3 regions of the Actinoallomurus acanthiterrae genome follow, and region 1 is predicted to be linked to each of the others. Evidence: riboswitches for the same ligand, from Rfam matches in the RefSeq annotation. Region 1 holds a riboswitch; each other region holds the start of a gene.
What was found. Region 1 has a riboswitch for cyclic di-AMP ahead of ACYVF7_RS19015 (CHAP domain-containing protein). Riboswitches for the same ligand answer to the same signal wherever they lie in the genome.

Region 1 (9,692 bases):
TCTCCTGGCGTTGCGCGATGAGCTCGGCGATTCCCTGAATCATGGCCGGGCATCCCCGCGATCGCCTCCCCCGTTCGAGCGGTGAAATGATGCTAGGGCGCACCATGGCGTACTCCGTCGGGGGACGGGACAATTCACCGACGTTTAACGGGGCCGCCTTCCATGGTCCGAGACCCGTACACTTCGACGGCGATTCGGCTCCCGGCCGGCGCTTCCGTACGGAAAAGGCGCCCGGCGGGTAGGCCCGGCCGAGCGCCTTTCCGAACCACTCGCGGCGACGCGCCCGACCCGATCGGCCGGGCCGTCGCCCCGTGTTCCTCAGACCTTGCGGATGAGCACGATCGGGGTCTGCTCGTCCTCGTTGCCGGCCGGGTTGTCGGACAGGACGTTCTCGACCCACTTGCGGTCGACGCCCTTGGACGCCCCGACGACCCACGCGCCGGTGAGGTGGTTGGCGTCGACGACGCAGACGTGGCAGCCGAGCGCCGCGGACAGGTCCTCCGACAGCTTGTCCGGGCGGCCCGGGCCGAACAGCAGATGGTGGTCGTGCGGCGGAAGCGCCGCCGCCACGTCGTCGATCATCGCGGCGCCGGGGCCCGCGACGCGGTAGAACCAGCCGCGCTTGCCCACCAGCTTGCCGGCCGCGCCCGCGGCGGCGCCGAGGATGACCTTCGTGCGGCCCGCCTCGAGGATCGCGCCCTGCATGCCGGCCGGGCTGTGCAGCGGGCCGATCTTGCCGACGAACTTGCTCAGCTGCTTGGCCATGCCCTCCGGCGTGATCAGCTCCAGCGGGATCATGCGGCCCTGGCCGGCCGACGCCGGGCTCTCCGACAGCGCGAGGATGTCGTCCGGCTGCAGCATGCCCTGCGTGGCCTCCTGGATGATCGGGAGGATGCCGGTGCGCAGCGTGATCATCTTGGTCTTGATCGGGACACGGCGGGCGCCGACCGCGCGCTCGTCGACCGCCGGGATGTTCGGCGCCTTCTCCGGCGGCGTCTCGCCGAAGTGCTGGTGCAGCATCTGCCGGATCTGCTGGTTGCGCGCGTAGATCGACGCGCCGGTCTGCAGGATGTCGCGGGCGCCCGCCGGGTCGCCGGCCTCCAGCCGGAGCGAGGCGAGAAGGGTGTAGTCCGAGGCGTACACCAGGTAGTCGGGGGCGAGCGCGATCAGCTCCGTCTGGTACTTCAGTGCGCGCGGCTTGTCGCCGCGGTCGACCGCCCACTTCGACAGGCGCTTGAGCGCGTGCCGCCGCAGCTGGGAGTCGTTGACCACCGACTCGAGGAGCGTCTCGGCGTCGTCGACCCACCCGCCGTCCTTGAGGACGTCGGCCAGCGTCAGGGCGTACCACGGGATCGTCGGGTACTTCTCACGCGCCTGCCGGACGATCTGCGCGGCCCGGCCGTAGTCGCCACGCCACTTGTAGACCTCGGCCAGCGCCGCCGTCGCGAACCGCGTGTCACCGCCGGCCGCGACGGCCTGCCCGGCGATCTGCTCGGCCTTCCGGTCGTCGCGCTCGTTGGTCAGGACAAGCCAGGACAGCAGGGACAGACCGTCACCGTCGAGATCCGCCCGCTTCTGCTCGAGGAGCTGCTGGGCCTCCTCCGGCTTGCGGAGCCAGATGTCATAGGCGCGGCTGTTCGTGCTCATTGTCAGAACCTCATGCGTCGTCGGCGATCTGCGGGATCGGCCCATCATCGCAGAGTTTCGCGGCGACCGACGCGGCGGTCGCGTGACTCCGAGGTCGTCATAGTGGAGGAGAGATGGGCGAAGCAGGGGGGAATGCGCAGGTTGTATGACCCGGGCTTGTCGCCCGCTCGATACCCTTGGGTCTCGTGGACCTCCTCGATTCATGGCGCGATCTTCCGGCCGCGCAGCAGCCCGACTGGCCCGACCCCGCCCGCGTCCGCGACGTCGCGGACCAGCTGTCCAAGCTCCCGCCGCTCGTGTTCGCGGGCGAGTGCGACCAGCTCAAGGCGCACCTGGCCGCCGTGGCGCGCGGTGAGGCGTTCGTGCTGCAGGGCGGCGACTGCGCCGAGACGTTCTCCGGCGCGACCGCCGACGACGTGCGCAACAAGCTGAAGACCCTGCTGCAGATGGCCGTCGTGCTGACCTATGCCGGGAGCGTCCCGGTCGTCAAGATCGGCCGGATGGCGGGCCAGTTCGCCAAGCCGCGGTCAAAGCCGTCCGAGGTGCGCGACGGCGTCGAGCTGCCCGCATACCGGGGCGACATGGTCAACGGGTTCGACTTCACCCCCGAGGCCCGGGTGCCGAACCCGGAGCGCCTGCTGCGCGCCTACCACGCCGCGGCCGTCACGCTGAACCTCACCCGCGCCTTCACTCAGGGCGGCTACGCCGACCTGCGCCAGGTCCACGCCTGGAACCACGACTTCGTCGCGGAGAGCCCCGCCGGCCAGCGGTACGAACGGCTGGCCGGGGAGATCGACCGGGCCTTGGCGTTCATGCACGCCTGCGGAGCGGACCCGGAGGAGTTCCACCGGGTCGAGGTCTACTCCAGCCACGAGGCGCTCCTGCTGGACTACGAGCGCGCCCTGACCCGCATCGACTCGCGGTCCGGCCTGCCGTACGACGTCTCCGCGCACTTCCTGTGGATCGGCGAGCGCACCCGGCAGCTCGACGGCGCGCACGTGGACTTCATGCGCCACATCCGCAACCCCATCGGCGTCAAGCTCGGGCCGACCACGACCGCCGAGGACGCCCTCGCGCTCATCGACCTGCTCGACCCCGACCGGGAGCCCGGGCGGCTCACGTTCGTCACCCGCATGGGCGCCGAGCGGATCCGCGAACACCTTCCCTCTTTGGTGGAGAAGGTCACCGCGAGTGGCGCCCAGGTCGCCTGGATCTGCGACCCGATGCACGGCAACACCTTCGAGGCGGAGAGCGGGTACAAGACCCGCCGGTTCGACGACGTGATGGACGAGGTCGCCGGCTTCTTCGAGGTGCACCGGGCGCTCGGCACCCACCCGGGCGGCGTGCACATCGAGTTCACCGGCGACGACGTCACCGAGTGTGTCGGTGGCGGCCACGACATCGTCGAGGACGACCTGCACCAGCGGTACGAGACCGCCTGCGACCCCCGGCTCAACCGCGGCCAGGCGCTCGACCTCGCGTTCATGGTCGCCGAGATGTACCGCATCGGGAAGTAGCGCGACTGATCCGCCCCGATCGCACGTCCGCCGGGACGTTCCGCGTCGGGAGGTAGCGAGCCCGGACCGTACGGCCGCCGGGACGTTCCGCATCCGCGAGGTGGCGGGAGCGATCCGTCCGGGGCCGTACGGCCGCCCGGGTCCATCGCATCGGGAAGCCGCGACCCGCCCTGGGGGCGGCGGCCGTCACACGACGCGGACGGCGCCGGCGAACGGGCGGGTCGACAGGTCCGCGACGCGGACGTGGTCGCCGGTGTGCGGCGCGTGGACGAACTTCCCGTCGCCGAGGTACATCCCCATGTGGTGGATGTCGGAGTAGAAGAACACCAGGTCGCCGGGCTCGAGCTGGTCCCGGGAGACGTGGACGCCGGCGTTCCACTGGTCGCCGCCGTAGTGCGGCAGGTTGACGCCGACCTGCTTGTAGGCCCACATGGTCAGGCCGGAGCAGTCGAACCCCCGGCCGGGCGCCGCGCCGCCCCAGACGTACGGCACGCCGAGCTGCGACAGCGCGGCCCGTACGGCGCCGACCGCCTTGCCGGGGCCGCCGGGGATGGTCGGCACCTTCTCGCCCTTGCCGGCGCGCTCGACGGCGTCCTGCAACAGCGGCTTGCGGACCTTCTCCAGGTCGCGCTTGATGGCCGCGCGCTGCCGGGCGAGCTGGACCCTGAGCCGGGCCGCCTGCGCGGCGCGCTCCCGGGCGTCCTGGCCGGTCCACTGGGCGTTCTGAATGGCGTGGGTCAGCTGCCGGATCTCGGTGTCGTCCTGCTGCGTGAAGTAGTGCAGGGTCGCGGCCCGGTCGAGGACGGCGCGCGGGTCGGAGGCGGCGAGGAGGGTCGGCGTGTCGTCGTTGGTGCCGCTCATGTAGCGCATCGCGACGAGCCGGCCGACCTTGTGCTGGATGGCCTTGAGCGCCTGCGCGGCCCGGGCGGAGGTCTGGCCGGCGACGACGGCCGCCCGCTGGGCCTGCTCCAGCCGTACCTTGAGGCCGTTGTACTGCTCGGTGAGCTGCTCCAACTGGTTGTTCAGCTGGTCGGCGCGCTGCCGGAGCGCGTCGATGCGGGTACTGGGCCGGGCGGTGTCCGCCAGCGCGGGCGATGCGAGCCCGGCGACGACGAGGGCCACGGTCACGGCGGTCGTACGGCGGGCCGTGCCCTTCCCGGGATGATGGGGATCGCGGCTGTCCGCGGGGTGCGATGACGCCATCCAGTGCTCCTCTCCTCAGGCCGCCTACCGGGTTAGCTGACGGGTTCGGACGGAAGAGAAGCCCTACCGCGCACCGTCGGTGACGGGCGCGGATTCACCCCGGATGCGAAGGCGGGAAGGTGCCCCGTGGCTCCGCGAGTGGGTCCCCGGTTCCCCGGCGCGTCGGCTGACGCGACGGGCGATTCGGCGGTCCGGCCGTCTCTCGGCCGGTGACGACTCGCTGGAGATTAACGGATAGTGACGGGGCGGCCAACGGGAACATGCGGAGATGGCCCGGGGGATCGGAGGATGGTCACTCTGGGTGATGCGGGGGCTGGTCCTTTGCGCCTAGACGCACACGGTCCCCGCCCCTCCGGATCGGGAGGAAACGGGGACCGGTGTGACGTTCGGACGCGCTCGCTCAGGAGAGGACGGACTCGGACTCGGAGCTGTTCTGGGCCACCGCCGCGTGCAGGGTGTTCCAGAACGCCAGCTCGACGTCCTCCTCCAGCTCCGAGATCTTGCCCCAGAACTCCTTGTCCTCGGCCACCGCGGCGGCCTCGGCGGACAGGACGGGCATGACCATGGTGCCGGCGTCGGCGGCATCCAGGTCGGCCACGCTGACCTCGGCGGGCAGCTCGACCGGCGTGCGGTGGTGCTTGCCGCGCTTGCGGACCCGGACGTTCGGCGCCGCGACGGGCACCTTGACCTTCGACTTGCCGACGGCCAGGGCCACCGTGCCGAACAGGACGACGGCGAGCAGCCCGGTGAGGGCGGCCTGCTGGTCCGGCAGGGAGGTCGGCGCGGGCGCCGGGTCGTGCGACGCGACCGTGTGCGTGTCGACCTGCGCCAGGGGGTCCTGGCCGATCTCCTTGACCGCGGGCGTGGGAGCGGCGTGCTTAGGAGCGTACTTCTGGTCGGTCTGCGCCGTCTGCTGGGCGGTTACGGGGGCGGCCTTCACCTTCACCTTGGAGGGGTAGCCGAACCCGACGACCTGGCTGATGTCCCGGGTGGCGCGCAGCAGCGCGTTGTTGTGGTTGGCCTCGATCGTGTGCAGCGTGTGGCCGTCGACGCGCTCGACGATGCCGACGTGCTCGATGTCGCCGATGCTCTTGCCACCCGACCAGGAGAAGAAGACGATCGCTCCGGGCTCGGCCTTGTGGCCCCAGGCGTGGTGCTTCTTGAACCACTGGGCGTGGTCGGGAGTGGAGGCGAACTGCCCGGTCCAGTCTTCGACGCCGGCCTTGTTGGCAGCCCACGCGAGGAACATGTCACACCAAGGAGCGTCCGTGTAGGAGGAGTCCTTGTCGACGTGCTTGCCGTACCAGTCACCGAATTTCGTGTAACCGTCGGCTTTCTCGTGGTAACCGAGCTGGCCTTTGGCGACCTCGAGCAGTTTCTGACCTATCGAATCCATATCTCCCCTTAGGCCGCCTACCGGGTTAGCTGACGGGTTCGGACCAGAGAGGAGCCCTACCGTGCGTGACGGATTCACCCCGAGGGACAGATGGGTCCCCGGCTCCCGCGCCGCTGGCTGCGTCATCGGGATTAGGCGGTCGGCCTGCAACCCCCTGGTTGGAGGTTGGTCACAGCCCGATCTCGGCGAAATCTAGCCGAACTCTCGCAACAACGGCAACGCGTTCGGAAACGAAAGTCTGGTACCACTTGCTCACCGAGCGTAGCTGCGACTGTTGCCCGCTGGCCGGGCAACGCCCGAAAAGGTGCTCTCACGTGCGGCGGAGCCATCCGTGGCCGTCGCGCGGCGGCGTCGCGAAAAAGTCGAGTGCCGTGCTCGCCACCCCAGAAAAAGTGACGAACACGGCACTCAGGCCGACACTTCCTCAGCGGAAGTCGGGTCGCAGGACGTCGATCCCGCGGGTGTTGTCCGCGACGTAGACGTATCCGTCATGCCAGTACGGCGCCCACGACATGGCGTCCGCGGGCCGGAAGTAGGCCACCTGCTTCGGATGCGCCGGGTCCCGCACGTCGAGGAAGCGGGTGCCCTGCGAGTAGAAGGACTGCACGAGGACGCCGTGGTGCACGGAGAAGTAGTGGGCCGAGCAGTCGTCGGTGTCCGTCCGGCTGCCCTCCTGGCCCGCCACGCTCCAGGTACCGACCGTACGCAGGCGGAAGGGCTTGTCCGGAGTCGACCGCCAGCCCTCGCCCCCGTACGAGCCGCGGAGCGAGGCGATCACCAGCCGGCCGTCGTCGGCGCAGCCGGGGTTGAACGACTCCTCGGTGGCGTAGATGAGGTCGCCGCCGCCCGGTGCCTCGTCGGCGGTCGACCCGACGGGCCGGAACGAGTTGTGCATGAACTTGGACGGCGCCGCGGTCTCGCTGATGCCGCCGCCCGCGTACGGGATCGGGTCCCAGGCGCGGGCCACGCGCATGGTGCGCTGGACGGGGTCCCAGTGCCGTCCCTCGGTCCAGTAGCCGCGGATGCCGCCGCGCCCGGACGCCCACGTCACCCCGGTCGCGTCCACCTGGATGTCGTGGACGTAGTCCGTGGTCCCGTCGTTGCGGCCCAGCTCGATCGGCTGGGCGAACGTGCGCGGATGCCGCGGGTCCCGTACGTCGGTGACCCAGACCGGGCGGCCGCCCCAGTCGGCGGGCATCCAGTCGGCCTTGGCCGGGCCGCCCGTCCAGAGGTACCGGCAGCCGTCGACGCAGCTCGTCGTGTGCCCGGCGGGGATCTTCTCGTACGCGAGCTGCACCGGCTTGGCGGGGTCGGCCAGGCTCACGATGTAGACGCCGGACTCGCCGGTGTGCGTGTTGCCGTTGAAGGCGCGCGGGTCGCGCGCCATGAAGACGAGCTTGCGGTGCGGGTCGGCCTCGGTGTCCTCCGTCTCCCACATGCCCGGCATGGACAGCGTCCCGAGCGCCTTCGGCGCGGCCGGGTCGGTGACGTCATAGGTCTTCAGGCCGAACTGCCCGGAGACGTACATCACCTTCCGGTGCCCGTACGTCAGGAAGCCGAGGGAGATCGCGCCCTTGGCGTCGGGGAGGGTGGCCGCGAGGCGTACTCCCTTCACGGCGCTGGAGGGCGGCAGCGGGGCGGCGTGGATCTGATGTGCGATCACGTCCTGCTGGACGGCGGGCTTGGTCGTCTGGTCCTCGTCGTCGCCGCCGGGTGGGCAGGCGAGGGCGGGGCCGGCCATCGTCACCACGGCGGTGGCCGCGGCCAGGACGGTCAGGGACAGGGTGCGCAGGGTTGTCACATCTCTCCTTGGGTCTGGCGGGGAAGGAGCATGATCCGACCGGGACGCTATACAGCGCCGTGAAGGGGATCAAGGGCTCGGCGCGGCCACCGGGCTCGGCGGCGAGGTGCGCGGCCGGGCGGACGTTCCGCTCATCGTCGCCGTACGGCGATCCGCTTCGCGCTCGGAGCGCGGTCGTTCATCGCATCATTAACCGATCCTGAAGCGGGCCTTAAGCGCCTGTCGCCACGGTTCCCCGGGCGCTTCGCTGGACACCTGACCGCGGTCGTCTCCGAAGAAGGGGAATTCGTGAACAGCAGGATGATCGGCAGAAGGTCGTTCCTCGCGTCCGGCGCCGCCCTCGGCGCCGTAGCGCTCGCGGGGTGCGCCCCCGCCGCCCGTGCCCGGCGGACCTCGGCGACGGCCAGTGGCCTGCCGCTGACCGTCGTGAACCGGACGGGGCGGTACGCCAGCGGGTCGATCTTCATGTACATCGTCGGCGTCGACCCGGCGACCGGGACCCAGGGGCGTGTGACGGCGGACGGCAGGTTCGTGCCCTGCGCGGCGTCGGACAACGGGTCCGGCGGCAACACCGACTACGCGATCCCGCTGAAGGGCTCGGGAGACACCACGGTCGTCCTCCCGAAGATGTCCGGACGGGTCTACTTCTCGCTCGGCGACCACCTGCGGCTGAAGGTCGTCACCGACGGCAACGGCAAACCGGCCCTGCAGTACCCGGCGGGCTGGGTGAAGACCGACCCGAACTACGCGATCCTGCACGACTGGATCGAGTTCACCTACAACGACGCCGGCATGTTCTGCAACACCACGATGGTCGACATGTTCAGCGTCCCGCTCGCCATCCGGCTCGCGGGGGCGCGCACGCAGACCACCGGCACCCTCGTCGACGGCGGCCGCGACAAGATCTTCGCCGCGGTGGCGAAGCAGCCGGAGTTCGCCCGGCTGGTCGCCGGGGACCGGATGCGCGTCATCGCGCCCGGTCACGGCATCGAGGCCGGGCTGTTCCCGGCGGACTACTACGACGCGTACATCAACGAGGTGTGGACCCGGTACCGGGGGACGCCGCTGACGGTCCGGACCGATGCGGGCACGTTCACCGGGAAGGTCGCCGGGGACCGCCTGTCCTTCACCGGCGGAAGCCGGACGCCCGCGTCCATCGCCCGGCCCTCGACCCGCGACGTCCTCTTCTGCGACGGGGCGCTCGCGGCGCCCAACGACGGGGTCACCGGCCCGGTCGCCGCGATCCTCGGCGCGGCGTTCAACCGGTCGACGCTGCTGTCGGACGCGAGCCAGCCGGTCACGGACGACGCCCGGTTCTACCGGGCATCGGTCACCAACCACTACGCGCGGGCGATGCACGAGGCGTCCCGGGACGGCGCGGCGTACGGCTTCGCGTTCGACGACGTGGCCGGCCACGCCTCCTACATCCAGGACAACGCCCCCACCTCGGCAACCGTCACACTTACGCCGTTCTGAGCCGTGTCGTGGTATTAATAATAAAATATGGTTAGTTGTCGGGTTTTTGTGGCCGGAATCGGTCAGCAGTGTCCTGTGGACCGATCCATCCTCGATGCGGGCGCCCGGGAGCGGAGCCGCCGCCATGGCGGCCCACGCCCCGGACCGCCGACGACGACGGGCCATCGCGTCGGCGCAGGCCCCGCCGCCTGTCCCGGCGTCCGCCATGCCCTGACCCTCGGCCGTACGAGGGTCGCCCGGTCCGGCCTCACCGCTCCCCGGTCCGACCCGTCGGGTACGTGTCAGCCCGGACGAGTGGCCGTTCGTCTTCCTGTTGAATCGCGGGGTACGAGTGGGCCGGTGAGGGAGGGGCGACGGTCATGAGCGAGACGACGTCCGGGCGGTACGCCGGCAGGGTCGGCCTGGTGACCGGAGGAGCGTCCGGCATCGGGGCCGCGACCGCCCTCCGCCTGGCGGCGGAGGGCGCGGCGGTGCTGATCGTCGACGTGTCGCCCGACGGCGAGGCCGTCGCGGCCCGCGTCCGGGAGTCCGGCGGCCGGGCGGTGTTCCTGGCAGGCGACGTCAGCCGGGAGGAGACCTGGGAGCGCGCCGCACGGACGGCCGAGGAGTCGTTCGGCGCCGTCGACGTCCTGGTCAGCAACGCGTACGTCGT
Region 2 (9,692 bases), 5.3 Mb from region 1:
GGCTCAGCCGTCGGATGGTCGGTGGGCGGCGGCATCGGCGGTCGCGTCCTGGCCACCCTGTGTATCGCCGCTTCGGCGGCCCTGGTTCTGCCCGCCGGTACGGCGGAGGCGAAACCGAAGCAGACGCTGAGCCAGGCGAAGGCCAAGCTGACCAAGCTGAACTCACAGGCCGACCAGCAGGACAACGTCTACAACAAGGCCAAGTCCCAGTGGGAGGCGGCCGACAAGCGTCTCAAGGCACTGAACGCCTCGGTCAAGCAGCAGCGGCAGTCCTGGGCGGACCTGCGGGTCCGCGTCGCGCAGATGGCCGCGTCGGCGTACAAGAACGGCGGGAACGACGCGGACATCCCGACCCTGGTGTCGGCCAAGGACCCGCAGTCCGTGCTCGACCAGATGTCGGCGTTCGCGCAGGTGTCGAAGAACCGCTCCACGGAGCTCACCCAGTTCCTGAACGCCGCGCAGTTGCTGCAGCGGCAGGAGTCGCAGGCCAAGCAGGCCGCCACCGACCTGGCGCAGAAGAAGAACGCCGCGCTCACCCAGAAGAAGAACATCGAGAAGACGATCGGGCAGCAGAAGGCCCTGATCAAGAAGCTGGGCCCCGCTGCCGACACCGGCGGCGGCGGTGACGACAGCGGTCCGATGCCGAGCAACTGCGGCGGCGGCTACACGGGATCGGCGACCGGCAAGGCGCGCACCGTGCTGGTGTGGGCCTACAGCAAGTGCGGTGTCCCGTACCTCTACGGCGGCAACGGCCCGCGCTACGACTGCTCCGGCTTCACGATGAAGGCCTACGCGGAGGCCGGGGTGAGCATCCCGCGCGTCGTGCCCGACCAGTACAACGCGACCCAGCGGGTCTCGCGGGCCAACCTGTCGCCCGGCGACCTGGTCTTCTTCGACAACCTCGGGCACGTCGGCATCTACGTCGGCGGCGGCAAGTTCATCCACTCGCCGCACACGGGGTCGTACGTCAAGATCGACAGCCTGAGCAACCCCTGGTACAGCTCGCACTACGTCGGCGCGGGCGCGCTCTAAGGACACGATTGCCATGGCCAAGGAGCGTACGATCATGTCCAGAACCGCGCGCTGGTCGGTGACGACCGCCGGGTTCATCGCCGTCGCCGGGCTGTCCCTGCCCGCCGTTCCGGCGCACGCCGACCCCGCCTCCTCGCTGAGCGCGGCGAAGAAGCAGCTGGCGAAGCTCAACGACCAGGTCGACCAGTTGGGCAACCAGTACAACAAGACGAAGTCGGACTACAAGGCCGCCCAGGGCCGGGTCAACGCCCTCTCCAAGTCGGTGCAGGCCGAGCGTAAGACGTTCCAGGCGCTGCGGCTGCGGGTCGCCCAGCTGGCCGTCGACGCCTACAAGACCGGGGACAACGGCTCGATCCCCCAGCTGCTCGGCTCGAAGGACCCGGACGCCGTGCTCTCGCAGATGTCGGCGTTCACGCAGATCGCGCACAACCGCTCGGCGGAGTTCCAGCAGTACCTCGCCTCCGCCCAGCGGCTGGAGCGGGAGCAGGCGCTGCGCGTGCAGGCGGCCCAGCAGCTCAAGGCGAAGAAGACCCAGCTCGAGCAGCAGAAGTCGCAGGCCGACGCGGCCGTCAAGAAGCAGCTGAGGCTGATCGACAAGCTCGGCGGGAACATCGACCCCGGCAGCTCCAAGGAGAACTGCTCGATCCTCGCCACGGGCAAGGCGGAGATCGTGCTGAAGTTCGCCTGTGCCCAGCTCGGTAAGTCGTACGTCTTCGGCGGGGCGGGCCCGAACGTCTGGGACTGCTCCGGGATCACGATGGTGGCGTTCGCCAAGGTCGGCATCAAGCTCAACCACTGGGTGCCGGACCAGTACGACGCCAGCCGGCGGGTGTCCAAGGCGGACCTGCAGCCCGGCGACCTGGTCTTCTTCCACGACCTCGGGCACATGGGGATCTACATCGGCAAGGGCAAGTTCCTCCACGCCCCGCACACCGGCGACGTCGTGAAGATCTCCAACCTGAGCGACGCCTGGTACTCCTCCACCTGGGTGGGCGGCGGCCGGCTGCTCTGAGGACCGCCGGGCAACTGAACAGCGGACGAGGGCGGGCCGGGCGGAGACTCCCGGGACACGGAGAGCATCCGGCACGCCCGCCACGTCATCGCGATCTTCCGCACCGGGTCACGGTGCGGAGAGTTACCCGCGGCGCACGCCATGCGCCGCTCGACCGGACGCGTTTCCGCCACCGGCGGCGCTAGGGACAGCGCCCCGATGGTGGGCCAGGTCCGGTTTGTCAGGAATGCAGAGAAACGGTCATCACCGACGTGGTCCATGGGGGGCCACGGGTGGCCGTGAGCGCCTAATCCGCGGGCACGCGGAACCGGGGAACCAACCGCGCACGAGCGCGGCTTCACGGGGGTGAATCGGGGCGCCTGTTCTCCCACAGGCATGCCGTAGGGCGGCTTCCACGCCCGAACCCGACAGCTAACCCGGTAGGCGTAGTGGAAGGAGAGACCCCTGTCTCGCAACCCCTCGACCGCTTCGTCCCTGCGCCTTCGCCTCGCCGGAGGCATGGTGGCCGCGGGTGCGGTCCTCGCACCCGTCGCCCTGACGGTCCCCGCCGCGCACGCCGCGACCCCCCAGGCGACCGTCACGGCGCAGAAGAAGCACAAGTCCTGGAGCCAGCGTCACGAGGTCGGTCTGAAGGCGGTCGCCGTCGCCCGTAAGCAGATCGGCAAGTGGTACCGCTGGGGAGGCTCTAGCCCCAGAAAGGGTTTTGACTGCTCCGGTCTGGTGCAGTACTCCTACCGCAAGGCGGGCGTCCGCCTGCCGCGTACCGCGGGCAACCAGCACCGGCATATCACGCGCCACATCCGGTGGCAGAACCTCGCGGTCGGTGACCTGGTGTACTTCGACCACAACAACCACACCGGGATCATCTCCAAGGTGAAGGGCCACAAGGTCTGGATGATCCACGCGGCGCACACTGGCACGCGGATCAGCGAGGTCAGGATCGACATGAAGAACAGCTGGTACCGGAGCGAGTTCTACGGCGCGGCTCGCCCGTACTGAGCCGGTTGAACCGGCTCGATTCGCCGGGGTCGTCCAGGTGGGCGGCCCCGGCTTCTCAGTTTCGCCCGCTACTATCGCGCGCATGTCGTCGGCGGGCTCCTGGCAGGCACGGGTCGCCGCGCTGGCCGGGGTGGCGATCGTGTTGCACCTGGTCATCGCGGTCGGCTACGTCGCGCTGCACCACAGCGCCGGCCGTACCGCCGCGTCGCTGCGCAGCGCCACGGCGGCGCCCACGCCCAGCACGGCCACGGTGACGGCCATCCTGCAGCGGCGTTCCCGGGCGGTCCTCGCCCACGACCGCGCGGCGTTCCTCGCCACCGTCGACCCGTCGGCCCAGGCGTTCCGCGCCGGGCAGGAGACGTTGTTCGACAACCTGACGAAGATCCCCCTGGCGACCTGGCGCGAGTCGCTCGCGGACACCCGCGCCGCGGCCGCCGCCGACGACGGCTGGACGGCCCGGCTGACGCTCACCTACCGGCTGCGCGGTTTCGACGCGGCCGACGTCGCCTACACCCAGTACCTCACCTTCGCCCGTCGTAAGGACGCGGGCTGGCTCCTGTCCGGCGACGGGTCCACGCACGGCCTGCGCGACGACCCGCAGATCTGGGACGGCGGCACCCTCACCGTCATCCAGGGCCGGCGCAGCCTCGTCATCGGAGAGGACGACTCCGGAGTCGCGGACGGCACCGGCGCCACCGACGGGCCGGAGACGCGGACCGCCGAGCTGCGCGACATCGCCCGCCGGCTCGACACGGGCGTCGGCCTGGTCTCCGACGTCGTCGGCGACGGATGGTCACGCCGGATCGTCGCCTTGGCGCCGGCGACGGAGCAGGAGGCCGAAGAGCTCGTCGGTGACGTCCGGAACCTCGGCGACATCGCCGCGCTCGCCACCGTCAGCGGCGCGCCTGCGGGCGACTCGGAGCACGGCGCGGACCGCGTCATCATCACCCCCACGGCGTTCGACCGCCTGAACGGACTGGGGCGGCACGTCGTGCTCACCCACGAGCTCGTGCACGTGGCGATGGGCGGCGCCCGCGACAGCCGCACCCCCATGTGGCTGATCGAAGGACTCGCCGACTACGTCGGTTACAAGAAGGCCGGCGTCTCGACGCGTGCGGCGGGACGCGAGCTCGCCGCGGAGGTGGCCGCCGGCGACGTGCCGGCCGCGCCACCGGGCCGGAGCGCGTTCAGCGGCTCGGGCGAGCGCCTGTCCGCAGCGTACGAGGAGGCATGGCTGGCGTGCCGGATGATCGCGGAACGCTATGGTGAGGGCCGGCTGGTGAGGTTGTACCGGACCGCGGCGACGGAGCCCGGCGAGGCGGGGGACCCGCAGATCGAGGACCGCGCCCTGCGGGCCGTGCTCGGCATCGGTTCGAGCGAGTTCGCCGCGCAGTGGCGCGCCTACCTACGCAAGGAGCTCAAGTGACCGAGCCGGGCGGTACGAAGCCCACCGCGGAGCCGACGGGGCGGCCCTCCGCGGAAGGAGCTCAGGTGACGGAGCCGGGTGGTACGGAGCCCACCGCGGAGCCGACGGGGCGGCTCTCCGCGGAAGGAGCTCAGGTGACGGAGCCGGGTGGTACGGAGCCCACCGCGGAGCCGGCGGGGCGGCTCTCCGCGGAAGGAGCTCAGGTGACGGAGCCGGGTGGTACGGAGCCCACCGCGGAGCCGGCGGGGCGGCTCTCCGCGAACGGAGCTCGCGTGACGGAGCCGGGCGGCGCGTCGCCGACCGCTCTCGTGTCCGATCGCGAACCCGGCCGCGCGGCGCCGTCGGAGGGCTCCCGGCGGACCGCCGCCGTCGCCGCGGCGGTGCTCGGCGCGCTGCTGGTCGCCGTGGCCGCGGTGGTGACGCCCTGGCATCCGCTGCCCGGCGGCCGGATCGCCGCCGACCCGGCGCTCGACTTCACCCGGGACCAGATCGCGCGCAGCGAGGCCTTCACCGCCGCGCTGGATCCTCCCGCGTACACCTCGCTCGTGGTCGGCCTGGTCGTCGTCCTCGTCCTGGGCCTGACGCCCTGGGGCGCCCGGCTGCTCGGCCTGGTCACCGGGTCGCGCCGATCGACCGCGGACGTCCCGCTGTGGCGGCGGACCGTGCGGGTGGCCGCCGTCGCGGTCGTGCTGTCCATGCTGACCCGGCTCATCGAGCTGCCCTTCGAAGCATGGTCGGAGTCCGTGCTGCGGCGGTATCACCTGTCGACCCAGAGCTGGGGGTCGTGGCTCACCGACCAGCTCACCGGATTCGGGGTGAGCCTCGTCATCTGGATCGTGGCGCTCGTGGGTCTCCACCTGCTGATCCACCGCTTCCCCCGGCACTGGTGGGCGGCGGCGGCCGCGGGCGGGTTCCTGCTCGTCACGGCGGTCTCGTACGCCTACCCGGTGGTCGTCGAGCCGCTGTTCAACTCCTTCAGCTCGATGCCCGCCGGGCCGCTGCGGACGGATCTGCTCCGGATGGCCCGCGCGGACGGCGTGCCGGTCCGCGACGTGCTGGTCGCCGACGCTTCCAAGCGCACCACCACGCTGAACGCCTATGTCTCCGGATTCGGGTCGACCCGGCGGGTCGTGGTCTACGACACCCTGCTCGTGTCGGAGTCGAGGAAGGAGGTCGAAGCCGTCGTCGCGCACGAGCTCGGCCACGCCAAGCGGAACGACGTGCTGACGGGGACCCTCGTCGGCGGGATCGGGGTCGCGGCCGGCGCCTGCGTCCTCTACCTGGTGATGACCTCGCCGCGGCTGCTGCGCCGCGCCGGCGTGCGCTCGGCGGCCGACCCGCGCTCCACCGCGCTGTTGCTGGCCGCGGTGACCGTCCTGACCCAGATCGCCGGGCCCGCGGAGAATCTCATCAGCCGCCGCATCGAGGCACGGGCCGACGTGCACTCTCTCGACCTGACGCGCGACCCGGCGACGTTCACGGCGATGCAGCGGTCCCTCAGCGTGAGCGACCTCGACGACCTGTCGCCGAACCCGTTCGCCTACGCGCTGTGGAACACCCATCCCTCGGGGCCGCAGCGCATCGCGATGGGACGGGCGTGGGCGCGCCTGCACCACGTCCCCGTGCCGCCGCCCGCACGCCGCTGAGCTCGGGGCCCAGGGCGTACGGGCGGTGGACGTGACGGCTACTCGGTGACGGGGCTGGCCGTCGCGCCGACGGCCGGGCGGGCGCCGAGCGGCCCGCCGACGGGCAGGGCGAGCCGGCCGCCCATTCCGTTCGCCACGCCGGCCGCCGAGGTGTACCACGCGACCAGGGCGGTGAGGACGCCGATCCAGCCGCCGAGCTTCACCGTGCCGCTGCTGTGGGAGAGGTTGCCGATGAAGAGGATGATCTCGGTCAGCTCCAGGGTGAGGAACACCGCGAACACCGCCGTGGTCACCTGGGTGCTCCACAGGAGCATGTACGTGTTGAAGATCGCGAACGCCAGCAGGATCCAGCCGAGATCGTTCTGGATCAGGTCCTCCGGGTTCGCCTTGGTCGCCGCCGCGGTGGCGGCGGCCGTCGGCACGACCCAGTGGACGTAGAGGGCCAGGCCGATCCAGAACCCGCCGTACGTCGAGAAGGCGGTCGCGCCGAAGACGTTCCGGTTGCGGAACTCCCACATGCCGGCGAGCAGCTGGCACAGCCCGCCGTAGGCGAACGCGTATCCGAGCCAGGCGTCCGTGCCGTCGGTCCACCCGGCGTTCTTGGCGGAGAGAAGGAAGGTGGTGAGGGCGAACGCCGCGAGCCCGAGCGGGGCGGGGTCGGCGATCCCGGATAGTGGGCCGGCAGGGGGTTGGGGGGTCTCGGTCATGGGTGGCTCCTCCTCGTCGTGAAGCTCCCACCGCCGTGCCTCGTCAGGTCCGTAACATCGCGGGCCCGGCGGGGATGGGCGGCCACAAATGACGCGTCCTAACACTAACTCCCTGTTTCGCATTGGTCACGGGGGTGCGTCAGGTCAATCTGATCACTCATGCGATGCTGGAAATGATGAGGAAGACGCTCGTCGTGACCAACGACTTCCCGCCCCGGCCGGGCGGCATTCAGGCGTTCGTGCACAACCTGGCGGTTCGCCGGCCGCCGGGTTCGCTCGTCGTGTACGCGCCCGCGTGGGAGGGTGCGGCGGAGTTCGACGCCGCGCAGCCGTTCCCGGTGGTCCGGCACCCGACGACGCTGATGCTCCCGGTGCCCGCGGTGCTGCGGCGCGCCCGCGAGATCGTCCGGGCGGAGGGCTGCGACTCGGTCGTCTTCGGCGCGGCGGCGCCCCTCGGACTGCTCGCCGCGCCGCTGCGGCGGTCGGGCGTCGAGCGGTTCGTCGGCATCACGCACGGCCACGAGGCGGGCTGGGCGGCCCTGCCCGGGTCGCGGCGGCTGCTGCACCGCATCGGCGACGAGGTGGACGTCCTGACCTACCTGGGGGACTACACCCTCAGCCGGATGGCCCGCGCGCTGTCGCCCGCGGCGGTCACGCGGACGCGGCGGCTGGCCCCCGGCGTCGACGAGACGGTCTTCCGTCCCGGCGCGGGCGGCGAGGAAATCCGGGCACGGCACGGCCTGGCGGACCGCCCCGTCGTCGTGTGCGTCTCCCGCCTGGTCCCGCGCAAGGGCCAGGACGCGCTGATCCACGCCTGGCCGCACGTGCTGCGCGCGGTGCCGGACGCCGCCCTGCTGATCGTCGGCGGCGGCCCGTACCGCGTCGACCTGGAACGGCTCCGCGTCGAGCTGGGCGTCGCCCACGCCGTACGGCTGACCGGCGCCGTCCCCTGGGAAGAGCTGCCGGCGCACTACGACGCCGGCGACGTGTTCGCCATGCCCTGCCGGACCCGCCGGCGCGGCCTCGACGTCGAGGGGCTCGGCATCGTCTACCTAGAGGCGTCCGCCACCGGGCTCCCCGTGGTGGCGGGCGACTCGGGCGGCGCGCCCGACGCCGTCCTCGACGGCGAGACCGGCGTCGTGGTCGACGGCCGCTCCGTCCGCGCGATCGCCCAGGCCGTCATCGGCCTGCTGCGCGACCCGTCCGCGGCGCAGGCGATGGGCAAGCGAGGGCGTTCCTGGGTGGAGCGCGAGTGGCGCTGGGAGGTCCAGGCCGCCCGCTTCTCCGCCCTCCTGTGACGACGACCCGTTGATCAGCAGCCGCAGAAGGCGCCCGTCGCCACCGGGGCGGTCAGGGGGTCGGTGGGCGTGCTGACCCGCCCGGTCGCGGTCTCGACGGCGAACCCCTCGCGCGCCCAGTACTCGTAGCCGCCGATCATCTCCTTCACCCGGTGACCCAGGCAGGCGAAGGCCAGCGCGGCGCGGGTCGCCCCGTTGCACCCGGGGCCCCAGCAGTAGGTGACGACGGTCGCGTCGCGGGGGACGAGCAGGGGCGCCCGCTCGGCGATCAGCGCGGTCGGCAGGTGCACGGCCCCCGGCAGATGGCCCTGCTCCCAGGACTCGGTGCTGCGGGAGTCGACGACGACCAGGCCGGGCACGCCGGCCTCCAGGTCGGCGTGGACGTCGGACACGTCCGTCTCGAAGGCCAGACGTGCGGCGAAGTGGCGGGCGGCCTCCTCGGGAGGAGCCGGCGCGGTGGCGAGAACATTCGACATGCCCACGATCGTGGCCGACGGCGTGCGTCCGCCGACAGTGGCGTGGATGCCGCCCACCGATAGGATCCCGCCATGCGGATCCAGCCGAAGCCCGGTTCGACGGTCGCGGTGCTCGCCTACGAGGGGATGTCACCGTTCGAGACCGGCATCGTCACCGAGGTGTTCGGCCTGCCGAGGCCGGAGTTGGACGTGCCGTGGTACCGCCTGACGGTGTGCGCCGAGCGGCCCGGCCCGGTGCCCATCGTCGGCGGTGCGACCGTCCACACCGAGCACGGCCTGGACGTCTTCGCCGCGGCCGAGACCGTCATCGTGCCGGGCGTGAGCGACGTACGGGGCGAGTGCTCGCCGGAACTGGTGGCCGCGTTGCGCCGGGCGCACGACCGGGGCGCCCGGATCGTGTCCATCTGCTCGGGGGCGTTCGCGCTGGCCGCCGCCGGTCTGCTGGACCACCGCCCGGCGACCACCCACTGGCAGTACGCCGACCTGCTGCGCCGCCGCTTCCCGCTCGTCCGGGTCGATCCCGACGTCCTCTACATCGACGACGGTGACGTGCTGACCAGCGCCGGAAGCGCGGCAGGCCTCGATCTGTGCGTCCACCTGGTCCGCCGGGACCACGGGCCGAGCGTCGCCAACGCGGTGGCGCGGCGGCTCGTCGTCCCGCCGCATCGCGACGGCGGGCAGGCGCAGTTCATCGAGGCGCCCGTGCCCAGGGACGCCGGCGACGACCGGATCGCCCAGGCCATGACCTGGGCGATGGCCAACCTGCGCGAGGAGATCACCGTCGACGTCCTCGCGCGCCGCGCGCACATGTCCGCCCGCACGTTCCTGCGCCACTTCGCGCGCTGCACCGGGACCAGCCCCACCCGCTGGCTGATCGATCAGCGCGTCCAGGCGAGCCTGCCGCTCCTGGAGAAGACCACCGCGCCGGTCGACGAGATCGCCCGCACCGTCGGGTTCGCCAGTCCGGTCACCTACCGCTCGCACTTCGTACGGGCGATGCGCACGTCACCGTCGGCCTACCGCCGCGCCTTCACGGCGACGGTGTGACGGGACCCGCCAATTGAGGCCGGAAACTGACCGCATGGCGGCGTAACGT
Region 3 (9,692 bases), 2.3 Mb from region 1:
CGTGGCGCTTCGTTCCCACACGCCTACAGGTGATCCCAGCGCCGCTGGCCGCAGTGGTCCTGGCCACCGGTGCCGCCGCGCTGTTGCCCGTCAAGAAGATCGACGTCCAAGGCGTCCTCGGTGTCCTGCAGCCGCCGGGACCGGAAGACTTCGGCCGCCTCGCCGAAGTCGGCGTGCTCGGCACGGTGGTCGCGTTCACTCTCATCGCGTCGGCCGAGAGCCTGTTCAGCGCGGCGGCCGTCGACCGGATGCACGACGGACCACGCACCGACTATGACAAGGAGTTGATGGCCCAGGGGGTCGGCAACACGGTCTGCGGTCTGCTCGGCGCCCTGCCGATGACGGCCGTGATCGTACGAAGCGCCGCCAACGTCCAGGCCGGGGCGCGCACCAAGGTCTCACGGATCATGCACGGAGGCTGGCTGTTGCTGTTCGCCGTGTTCCTGCCGGCGGCCCTCGGCGTCATCCCTGTGGCGGCGCTCGCCGGCGTGCTGATCCATTCGGGCTGGAAACTGATCCCCAAGCGGGACCTGGCTCGCCAATGGCGGATCGAACGCGGCGAAGCGCTCATCCTCACGGTCACGATGGCCGCGATCGTCACCACGAACCTTCTCGAAGGCGTTCTGGTCGGGCTGCTCCTGGCCGTGATGAAGACCGCCTGGGACGTCTCTCACATCCAGATTCACGTTGACGAGAACGCCGAGTTGCTGCGGATCCGGCTGGTCGGCAACGCGACGTTCCTGCGGCTTCCCCGGATCCTCGACACCCTCGAGGCCCTACCGCACGACCGAACGGTCGAACTGGACCTTTCCGAGCTCCGTCACCTCGACCGCGCGTGCCGCACCGCGCTCCACACCTGGACGGCACAACGCAACAGCCGCGGGCCGCAGGTTCACGTATCCGGTGATCTCGGTACTCCACTGGCCGCCTGATCGGCAGGCCGGCGGCCGAACACGGTGTGCCGGCACGGCCGCCGGCCTGATGGCCGGTATGCGTCCCGCGTCGGACGCATACCGGCTCTCAGTGGTCGTCGCCCGGGTCGTCGTACTCGATCTGTGAGGTGGCCCGGAAGGGGCCGGTGATGATCTGGCGGATGAACCGGCCGCTGTCGAGGATCTCTTCGGCGGAGACCTCGTAGGTGAACTCCTGGCCGGGCTGCAGCCGCCGCCTGCCGATCACGACGGATTTCTTGACCCGGTAGATGGACGCCCACGGAGAGCAGAAGTACATCGAGTCGGTCGGCGCGATGTCACCGCGCTGGCGCGCGGCGTTGATCTGCTCCTGGATCCGCAGCGTCTTGCCGGGGTTGGGGTCGTGCCGCCACATCTCGTCGATCGTCCTGCGCGCCTGCGCGTCGCGTTTCCAGCGGGACAGGGAGCCCCGGTCGGTCAGGCACCAGGGGTCGAAACCGCTCGTCCCGGGCAGCGGGAGCCTGGTGGCCGAGGCTCCGTTCTTGGCCGTGCCCGCGTTCCGGTAGGTCTTTAGCAGGCTCGGCATCGCGATGAGCTGCCCGAGGTGGTAATAGGTCTCCAGAGCGTGCTGCAGGCGTTGCTCGATGATCTCGTGGAGCTCCTGGCTCGCTCCCGGTTCGAAGACGTTGGCGGCGTAGTCGGCCGACGACGAGGCCTCCGCGGCGATCTGCCGTAGCCGGTCGAGGTCGGCCTGATGCCCGTCGTCGGAGCAGGTCGTCTCGAACGTGCCCAGAGCCACGTCGGCGTGTTCGCGGATGGCGGCGCCGGCCGCGATCATCGCTTCCAGGTGTACGGCCGGGCACGGCTCGATCTCCACCCAGCCCGGCAGGTCGGCGGGTAGGGACACCGCGTCATCCAACCGGTACGCCGGATTGGCCGCGGCCTGGCGTGTCAGTGACAGCCAGTGCTCGACCTGGCCGAAGAACGCCCAGACCTGTTCGGCGGTCACCTTGGGCAGGTAGCCGACCGTACGCGTGTCGGCCCGGTAGTCCGCCTCGATCATCTTGTCGCCCAGGGTCTGGAGGACGTAGGCGTTCCAGGCGAACAGCTGCTGTGCGCCCGCCGAGACCGGGGCGCCCCACGCGTCGATCCCCTTGGTGACCAAGTCGCGGCGTACCGCCTCGGCGTCGTCGAGCGCTCGGTACACCCCGATCCCGGCCTTCTGGATCGACTCCAGTGTCTTGGCCGGGACCTCTTTCTTGAAGCCCGCCACGACACGGGTCAGCAACCCGGGACTGTCCGCCATCTCTCTCCCACCGCCGATGATCTCCTGTGCCGTGTACGACGCGCTCAGCGACATCCGCGTTCCACACGGATCTCGGGAGAAACGGATCGTGGCCCGCCGAGGCGAGGAACCCCGTCGGCGTCAGGGACCGAGTAGTTGAGTGACCAGCGCGTCTGCGGTCCACTGCTCCCATCGCTGCGGGCTCCAGCCGCGCCGCGCCGTCAGGAACTGGTACATCTCTGGCGTCTGCATGGCCAGCGCGATGTCGACCGCGGTCGCGACATCCAGACCGTCATGTAGCGAGGTCTTGTCGGCCAGGGTGGTGATGAGACGTTCCTGCACGGTGGCGCGCTGGGTGTTGTTGGTCTCCCACAATTCGGCGATGTCGGGATCGGCGGTGGCGGCACCGCGAACGATGTTCAAGACGGGCGCGACCCGTTCGTAGATCTGGCGCGATGCTCTGGCCTGCAGTCGTAGTTGCGCTCAATCCTGAAGGGCGTCGGCCGTCGCGTCGACCGGGCGACCGGGCGAGCGGGGGAGCGGGGGAGCGGGGGAGCCGATCAGTGGGCGCCGTGGTGGGCGAGCTCGTGGTGCGGGTCCTCGCCGTGGTCGGTGTGGTCGGTGTGGACGGTGGCCGCGGTGAGCCGGGGAACGGCGTGGATGAGGGCGTGCTCGGCGGCGACGGCGAGCTCGTGGGCTTCGACGACGGTCAGGTGCGGATCGACGACGATGTCGGCCTCGGCGCGCAGCGCGTGGCCGATCCAGCGCATCCGCACCTGCCCGACGCCGCGCACGCCGTCGATGTCCGTCAGCGCGGTCTCGGCGGACTCCACCAGGCCCGGGTCCACCGAGTCCATCAGCCGCCGGTAGACCTCGCGGGCGGCGTCCTTGAGCACCAGCAGGATCGCGGCGGTGATGAGCAGGCCCACGATGGGGTCGGCGGCACTCCAGCCGAGGGCCGCGCCACCGGCGCCCAGCAGGACGGCGAGGGAGGTGAAGCCGTCGGTCCGGGCGTGCAGGCCGTCGGCGATCAGCGCGGCCGACCCGATGCGGCGTCCGGTGCGGATGCGATACCGGGCGACCCACTCATTGCCGATGAACCCGATCAACGCGGCGATGGCCACCGCCCACAGGTGACCGATGTCGCGCGGGTTCAGCAGGCGGTCGATGGCCTCATAGGCGGCCAGCGCCGAAGAAGCGGCGATGGTCACCACGATGGCGATGCCGGCCAGGTCCTCGGCGCGGCCGTAGCCGTAGGTATAGCGGCGGTTGGCCGCCCTTCGGCCGAGCACGAAGGCGATGCCGAGCGGAACCGCCGTCAGCGCGTCGGCCGCGTTGTGGATGGTGTCGCCGAGCAGAGCCACAGATCCCGACAGTGCGACGACCGTCGCCTGGATCACCGTGGTAAGCCCGAGGATGCCCAGCGACAGCCACAGCGTACGCATGCCCTCGCGGGAGGTCTCCATCGCCGTGTCGACCTTGTCCATGGCCTCGTGGCTGTGCGGAGTGACGAAGTGCGCGAGCTGGTGGCGGATCCGCGCCCACCGGCCATCACCGTGATCGTGGTCATGGCCATGGTCGTCGTGAGCGTGCTGACGCTCACCGTGGCCGTGGCCGTGGCCGTGGCCGTGGTGGTGCTCGTCGTGAGCGTGGTCGTGCTGGTCGTGGCGGTGGGGTTCGTGAGTGTCGGTGTGCTGGCTCACGGGCGGTTGCACCTTTCGCGGCTCGGGGCGGGGGATGGGATTGGACTTCGGGTCGCGACGCCTCCATTATGTGCATATGAACGCACGCATGCATCTATCAGGTGCGCACGGCTCGCAGGAACCAGATGATGGCAAGCGGATAACGGTGGCCGTCGAGGTGCTCGGACTGCTCGCCGACCGCACCCGCCTGACCCTGCTGCGGCGTCTGGGTGAAGGCGAAGCCGACGTGACGACGCTGGCCGAATCGTGTGCCGCGTCGCGTACCTCGGTCAGCCAGCATCTCGCCCGGCTACGCCTCGCCGGGCTGGTGACGACCCGCAAAGAGGGCCGCCGTGTGATCTACAGCCTGGGCCACGGGCATCTGCGGCGACTGGTCGACGAGGCGCTGAGCGTGGCCGACCATCAGATCGGTCATCTGCCGGCCCACGACTGACCTCGCCGGGGAGCGCGCGATCGGCGCGGGTATGCCCGAGTGGTGACAGATATGTAGCGAATCAGACACCATGCTTCGCCATATTGGCTGCCGCACGACGTCAAGGTCGGGGGCCGTGGTTCGCGGCGGGCAGGGTGATCCAGACGTCGGCTCCGCCGTCGGGAGGGTTGACGGCCCCGTAGGTGCGCCGTACGTGTGGGCGATGGCGGCGGTAATGGCCAGGCGCTCCGCAAGGGCGGGATCGAGATCGTCGAACTCCACAACCACAGCCTCGACGAGCAACCCCGCCTGTTCTACATGCACTTCTGGGCCACCGGCGACGGCGTCACCCTCGCCCAGGAACTCCGTCCGGCCCTGGACGCCACCAACCTCAAAGCCGCCACCGGGTAGGGAGACAGTGGATGCCCGCTGGGCCCCGGAACGACTCTTACTCCATCAGCAGGAAGGTCACTACAGATGAGGCGCGCACTGTCGTCGCTCGTCGCCATGGTCGCCGCGGCCGTGCTCGCGGCATGCGGGGGCGGCGCGGCGAACACGGACCAGACGATGACCGGCCATGCGGCGGAGGGGCACGCGGTCGCCGTTAACTCCATATCGGTGACCGCGGGCCACAACGCCCAGGACGTGATGTTCGCGCAGATGATGATCCCCCACCATCAACAGGCGATCGTCATGGCCGACCAAGCGGCCACCAGAGCCTCCTCACCGCAGGTCAAGACGCTGGCCGCGCAGATCAAGCAGGCTCAGGGCCCGGAGATCCGGAAGATGACCGGCTGGCTCAGGGACTGGGGAGCGCCGATGCCGTCCCCGGGCGGCATGCACATGGCCGAGGGGATGATGTCCGAACAGGACATGAAGAGACTCGGCACGCTGTCGGGCCGCCCCTTCGACCGGATGTTCCTGCAGATGATGATCAGACACCACCAGGGCGCCGTCACCATGGCCAGGGCCGAAGAGTCCCAAGGCTCCAACCCGGACGCCAAGGCCCTGGCGGCCTCCATCATCAGCTCCCAATCCGCCGAGATCGCCAAGATGCGCCACATGCTCACCGGCATGTGACCCAGGGGGACCGTACGAGGCCCGGCGCCACAAACGATTCAGGTCGTGAGGGCTTCCGGTGCGGTCCGACAACTCGCGGTACCGCCGCGTGAGAACCGTCACGGGCGGCTGGCGCCCTCGTAATGGGCTACCCAGTATGGATTCGACAGGCTGTCGAGCCTGATGAAGTCACCCGTCTTCGTCGCGTGGATGAACTTCCCGCCGCCGACGTACATGCCCTCGTGACCCATGCCGAGGAAGTAGACCAGGTCACCGGCCTGCAGGTCGGACTTGGAGACATGCCGAGTCGCGGCGTACTGGTCGGGCACGACCCGCGGGAGGTTCACACCGGCGGCGCGCCAGGACATCATCGTCAGCCCGGAGCAGTCGTAACCCTTCGGGCCGGTGCCACCCCAGATGTAGGGCTTGCCGATCTGGGCGTAGGCGTACTCCACCGCCTTACGCGCCGGCCCCGAGGCAGGCCCGTTGTAGGTGCCACCGGCTCCCGGGCCGGGTGGGCTCGCGGATTCACCGGCCTTGCGCAGGAGGCTCTTCTGCTTGGCGATGGCCTTCTCGACGGTGGCCCTGCGCTTCTTCAGCTCGGACGCCTTCTGCGAGACGGTCTGGTAGGCGGATTGGGCCTCCGTCTGTTCCCGGCGCAGACGCTGCGTGGAGGCCAGGAACGCCGCGAGCTCTTGCCCGCGGTTGTTCGACAGCTGAGTGAACGCCGACATCTGGTTCAGCGCCGCGTCCGGGTCCTTGGATGCGAGCACGGTGGCGGTGGTGGAATCGAGGCTGCCGGTCTTGTACGCGTCGGCGGCGATCTGCGCGACCCGGGCGTGCAGTCGTTCGTAGACGCGCCTCTCGCTCTTCGCCTGGCTGTTGAGCGCCTTGAGCTTCTTCTTCGCGGCGTCCAGCTCGGTCTTGGCCTTGTTGTACTGATCGACGATCTTGTCGACCTGGCCGTTGAGCTTCTCCAGCTCCTTCTTCGCCGCCGCGGCCGACGGCTTGGGCGCGGCCTCGGCCGGGGCCGCCATGAGGGCCACGGTGACCGTGAGCGAGACCGCCGCGTACAGCCTGAGCGATCGAGGCCGCCGCAGGTGACCTGCGGCGTACGCGTTCGTGACCGGGCGATAGAACGCCACGTGAGAGCTCCTCTCCTTGGCCGCCTACCGGGTTAGCTGTCGGGCTCGGGCCGGAGTAGCCCTACCGGAGCGTCGTACGCTCCGGATTCGCCCCTCAAATCTCGGGTCCCCGGTTCCCTCGTGGGATTCGGCGGTCGGCCGTGCCTCGTGTGAAGCATGGGGCGGCCGATCTCTGACGGAGTGTAGGAGATTTTTGGCGCGCTTTGCCACCTGTCGGACCGAGCGGATGCGTCCTCTGACCAAGCGTGACACCTCGGCATGCGGCGTACGTCGGGGAGCGGGGCTCGGTGCCGGACGCCATGATGGCGGGTGTCGGTGTGAGTCCGACGAGGCCGGCGGCGCTGATCGCATCGGTGCGGGGGTTGCCGCCTCGACCATCCTCCGATCCCGCCGTTGCCGCGCGGACTTCTCGCCGTCATGGAGCGGATCGGAGGCCGGGGGAGATGTCCGACCGGACCTCTCCTATGTCAGGTAGGAGTTAGGCTCTGGCGAGAGGGCTGCCGCGCGTGCCGTACGTGGCGGCGCTTGGGCTGGTCAGCAGAAGAACGGCGTCGTGGCGAGCCAGCTCGCCGAGATCACGGTCGGCAGGGCGACGGAGGTCATCGCCGTGATCCACGTCAGGCGCCGGGTGAGGCCGTTGTCGGCGATGGCGGGCGAGGTCTCGAGCCGGGCGAGCCGTCGATCGAGGGCTGACGCACCGGCACTGTGAGCGGCCAGACCGCCGATCGGGTTCGGCGCGATGGCCAGCTTCCGCAGCGCGACCGCCACCACGTGGCGACCCCAACGTCGGGCGGCGACGTCGTCGGCGGTCATCTCCAGCAGGATGGGCAGGCAACGGCGGGCGTCACTGAAGGTCGGCAGCCAGAACAGCGCGGCCCCGAGCGCGTCGACGGCCGTGAGGAACAAGTGATGGCGGTAGCGCAGGTGTGCCCGTTCGTGGGCGAGGACCGCCTGGAGCTGGGTGTCCTCCAGTTGGTCGAGAGCGCCGCTGCTCAGCACGATCGGGCGCTTCCGTGACGGAACACAGTAGGCGATCGGTATCGGGTGATCGAGAACGCAGACGTCGTCGATATCGCCCGGATACCGCACGACGAACTGCAGTGCCTCCTGATGGCGACGGCGCTGCGTCACGGTGCGCCGGTACCGCTTGACGGCCACGTACGTCGCGGCGACCGCGCTGAGGAGAAGGGCGACGTTGAAGGCGTACGAGGCCGGACCGCCGCCTCCGTTGTGATGGTGCCAGCAGTCGGCCACCCGTTCCGCGACGCGGTGCACCAGGCCATGCCGGCCGGTCGACACCACCGCGATGACGCCGATGAGCGCGGCGAGCGTGCCCGCCAGGGTTCCCAGCCATACGAGTGCGGCGATCCGGGGAATCCGCTGGCACCAGGCGCTCCGGCTCAGCAGCGGGCCGGCGCTGGCGCCGAGGGCGACGGTGACCGCGCCGAGCGTGGCGAGGGTGTTCACGGACGTGATTCCGTGGGGGCCGAACGCTGGGCGAGTTCCACCAGGAGCCGGTGCGCGTCCTGCGGGTCGATGGTCTCGGCGAACCGGGCCAGGACGGGTCCGCGGTCGGTGGTCTCCGCCAGTGCCTCGGCCATCACCTGCGCGACGTGATCCTCACGGCTGCGCGTCGGGGCGTACCGCCATGCGTTGCGGTCCGCCGTGCGGGCGAGGAAGCCCTTCTGGACGAGCCGGTCAGCGACGGTCTGCACCGTCGTGTATGCCGACCGCTTCGCGGATCCGGCGTTCACCTTCTCCATCAGCTCGCGGATGAGCAGCGGCTTCTGGGCATCCCACAGCGCCTCCATGATCGCTCGCTCGAGCGGCCCTGCGATCGCCACCTGTCCGCCTCCATCCCTGAGCCCGCACCATTGTGACCTATCGATTGAGATCCATATACCAGCTCATGCCTTCGCCGAACGTGAGCAGGACGACCTCTTGCTCGCCGATGAGCGATGGACGGGCTGGCAGCGGGCCGACGACGGTCAGGCGCCAGCGTTCCGCTTCGGCTCGATGTCCCGGGACGAAGCGGTACCTGCCGAGATCGGGATGCCGCCAGTAATCGATGACGGCTTCCACGCGCCACGTGAGGCCCTCTTCGCCCTCGATCCACGTCGGGCGCCCGACGCCGTCGAACACGTCGAAGGTCACTGTCACGCGCCGCACGGCACTCCGGCTCCGGTCGGTGCATGCCTGGAAAGTGGCCGTTCACGTCCGGAGAGGGCCCAGACGGGCGAGTGACTCCTTCGCCGCACCTGGCGGGGTTCACGGCGCACGCGACCTTGTGGTCGATGTCTCGGACCGACGTGATCGATGAGCATCTCCTACAAAGGATAGTAGGACCTGGCGTGCTGCAGCAATCCAGGCTGGCGGGTGGCCGCTGGCCGTCGTGGATGTCTTGCTTACCTCGGGTGGGGATGGAGGGGGTTGTCGCTTCCGGTGGCATTTCTACTACATTGTGTCGGAGTTAGGGTTGCGATCCACCTCCAACCCGGGGGTCCGGCCCCCACCGTCGTGGCCTCCGGCGGTCCCGTTACCGGGGCACTGAGGCGTCCTCCCTAACCCCTGTGGGTCGGAAATAGCGTGCCGGAGGAAGCCACCGACACGAAGAATGAGGAACGCATGCAGTACACGAGGCTGGGAAAGTCCGGGTTGCGCGTCTCCCGCATCGGCCTGGGATGCATGAGCTTCGGCCGGGATGAGTGGAATCCGTGGGCGATGACCGAAGCCGGACGTCCTGGAGGGCCGCATCGAGCCGGGTCGGGTGTTCGACCGCACCGTGGGTCTGGACGGCGTACCGGACGGCTATCGCGCCATGGCCGACCGTGAGGCGCTGAAGGTCCTCGTCAAACCGTAAGGCGACGGCTCCTACGGTGCTCATTCCGCAGGGGCGGGCGTGCTCGGCCGGAAGTGAGGTCAGCGATGCCGGGGTTCCCGCGTGGTCGCCTTTGCCGCGGCCGGCTCCCGGTCGAGCGCGACCATCACGTCGTACTCGGGGGTGCCGGGTGCCGCGTGGTAGGCGACCAGGCGCCGGCCGGAGCCGTCCTCCAGTTGGAGCGAGTGGTAGGCGAAGGTGAAGGTCCCGGCGTCGGGGTGATGGAAGGTCTTGGTGCCGTGGCTGTGGCCTTTGACGTCGTAGCGCTCCCACAGGCGGGCGAAGTCGGGGCTCTTCGC

Region 2: linked by a shared signal. The riboswitch ahead of ACYVF7_RS43470 (C40 family peptidase) and the one ahead of ACYVF7_RS19015 (CHAP domain-containing protein) in region 1 are both predicted to bind cyclic di-AMP.
Region 3: linked by a shared signal. The riboswitch ahead of ACYVF7_RS29485 (C40 family peptidase) and the one ahead of ACYVF7_RS19015 (CHAP domain-containing protein) in region 1 are both predicted to bind cyclic di-AMP.

The regions. Positions count from the first base shown of each region.
Region 1 is NZ_BAAHCO010000001.1:3,907,921-3,917,612, forward strand. It holds gene ACYVF7_RS18995 (substrate-binding domain-containing protein) at 1-43, opposite strand, end outside; gene ACYVF7_RS19000 (tetratricopeptide repeat protein) at 319-1,647, opposite strand; gene ACYVF7_RS19005 (class II 3-deoxy-7-phosphoheptulonate synthase) at 1,833-3,164, shown strand; gene ACYVF7_RS19010 (C40 family peptidase) at 3,351-4,367, opposite strand; cyclic di-AMP (ydaO/yuaA leader) riboswitch at 4,372-4,566, opposite strand; gene ACYVF7_RS19015 (CHAP domain-containing protein) at 4,768-5,763, opposite strand; cyclic di-AMP (ydaO/yuaA leader) riboswitch at 5,762-5,911, opposite strand; gene ACYVF7_RS19020 (LVIVD repeat-containing protein) at 6,188-7,564, opposite strand; gene ACYVF7_RS19025 (glycoside hydrolase family 64 protein) at 7,865-9,040, shown strand; gene ACYVF7_RS19030 (SDR family NAD(P)-dependent oxidoreductase) at 9,400-9,692, shown strand, end outside.
Region 2 is NZ_BAAHCO010000001.1:9,221,124-9,230,815, reverse strand. It holds gene ACYVF7_RS43480 (C40 family peptidase) at 1-1,032, shown strand, start outside; gene ACYVF7_RS43475 (C40 family peptidase) at 1,067-2,044, shown strand; cyclic di-AMP (ydaO/yuaA leader) riboswitch at 2,318-2,485, shown strand; gene ACYVF7_RS43470 (C40 family peptidase) at 2,543-3,043, shown strand; gene ACYVF7_RS43465 (hypothetical protein) at 3,126-4,469, shown strand; gene ACYVF7_RS43460 (M48 family metallopeptidase) at 4,673-6,115, shown strand; gene ACYVF7_RS43455 (acetate uptake transporter) at 6,154-6,822, opposite strand; gene ACYVF7_RS43450 (glycosyltransferase family 4 protein) at 6,999-8,120, shown strand; gene ACYVF7_RS43445 (rhodanese-like domain-containing protein) at 8,135-8,596, opposite strand; gene ftrA (transcriptional regulator FtrA) at 8,669-9,643, shown strand.
Region 3 is NZ_BAAHCO010000001.1:6,204,393-6,214,084, reverse strand. It holds gene ACYVF7_RS29520 (SulP family inorganic anion transporter) at 1-932, shown strand, start outside; gene ACYVF7_RS29525 (SulP family inorganic anion transporter) at 1-33, shown strand, start outside; gene ACYVF7_RS29515 (hypothetical protein) at 1,021-2,271, opposite strand; gene ACYVF7_RS29510 (hypothetical protein) at 2,338-2,619, opposite strand; gene ACYVF7_RS29505 (cation diffusion facilitator family transporter) at 2,757-3,899, opposite strand; gene ACYVF7_RS29500 (ArsR/SmtB family transcription factor) at 3,976-4,332, shown strand; gene ACYVF7_RS29495 (DUF1259 domain-containing protein) at 4,528-4,722, shown strand; gene ACYVF7_RS29490 (DUF305 domain-containing protein) at 4,789-5,391, shown strand; gene ACYVF7_RS29485 (C40 family peptidase) at 5,490-6,515, opposite strand; cyclic di-AMP (ydaO/yuaA leader) riboswitch at 6,521-6,658, opposite strand; gene ACYVF7_RS29480 (M56 family metallopeptidase) at 7,050-7,982, opposite strand; gene ACYVF7_RS29475 (BlaI/MecI/CopY family transcriptional regulator) at 7,979-8,359, opposite strand; gene ACYVF7_RS29470 (hypothetical protein) at 8,397-8,675, opposite strand; gene ACYVF7_RS29465 (helix-turn-helix transcriptional regulator) at 9,435-9,692, opposite strand, start outside.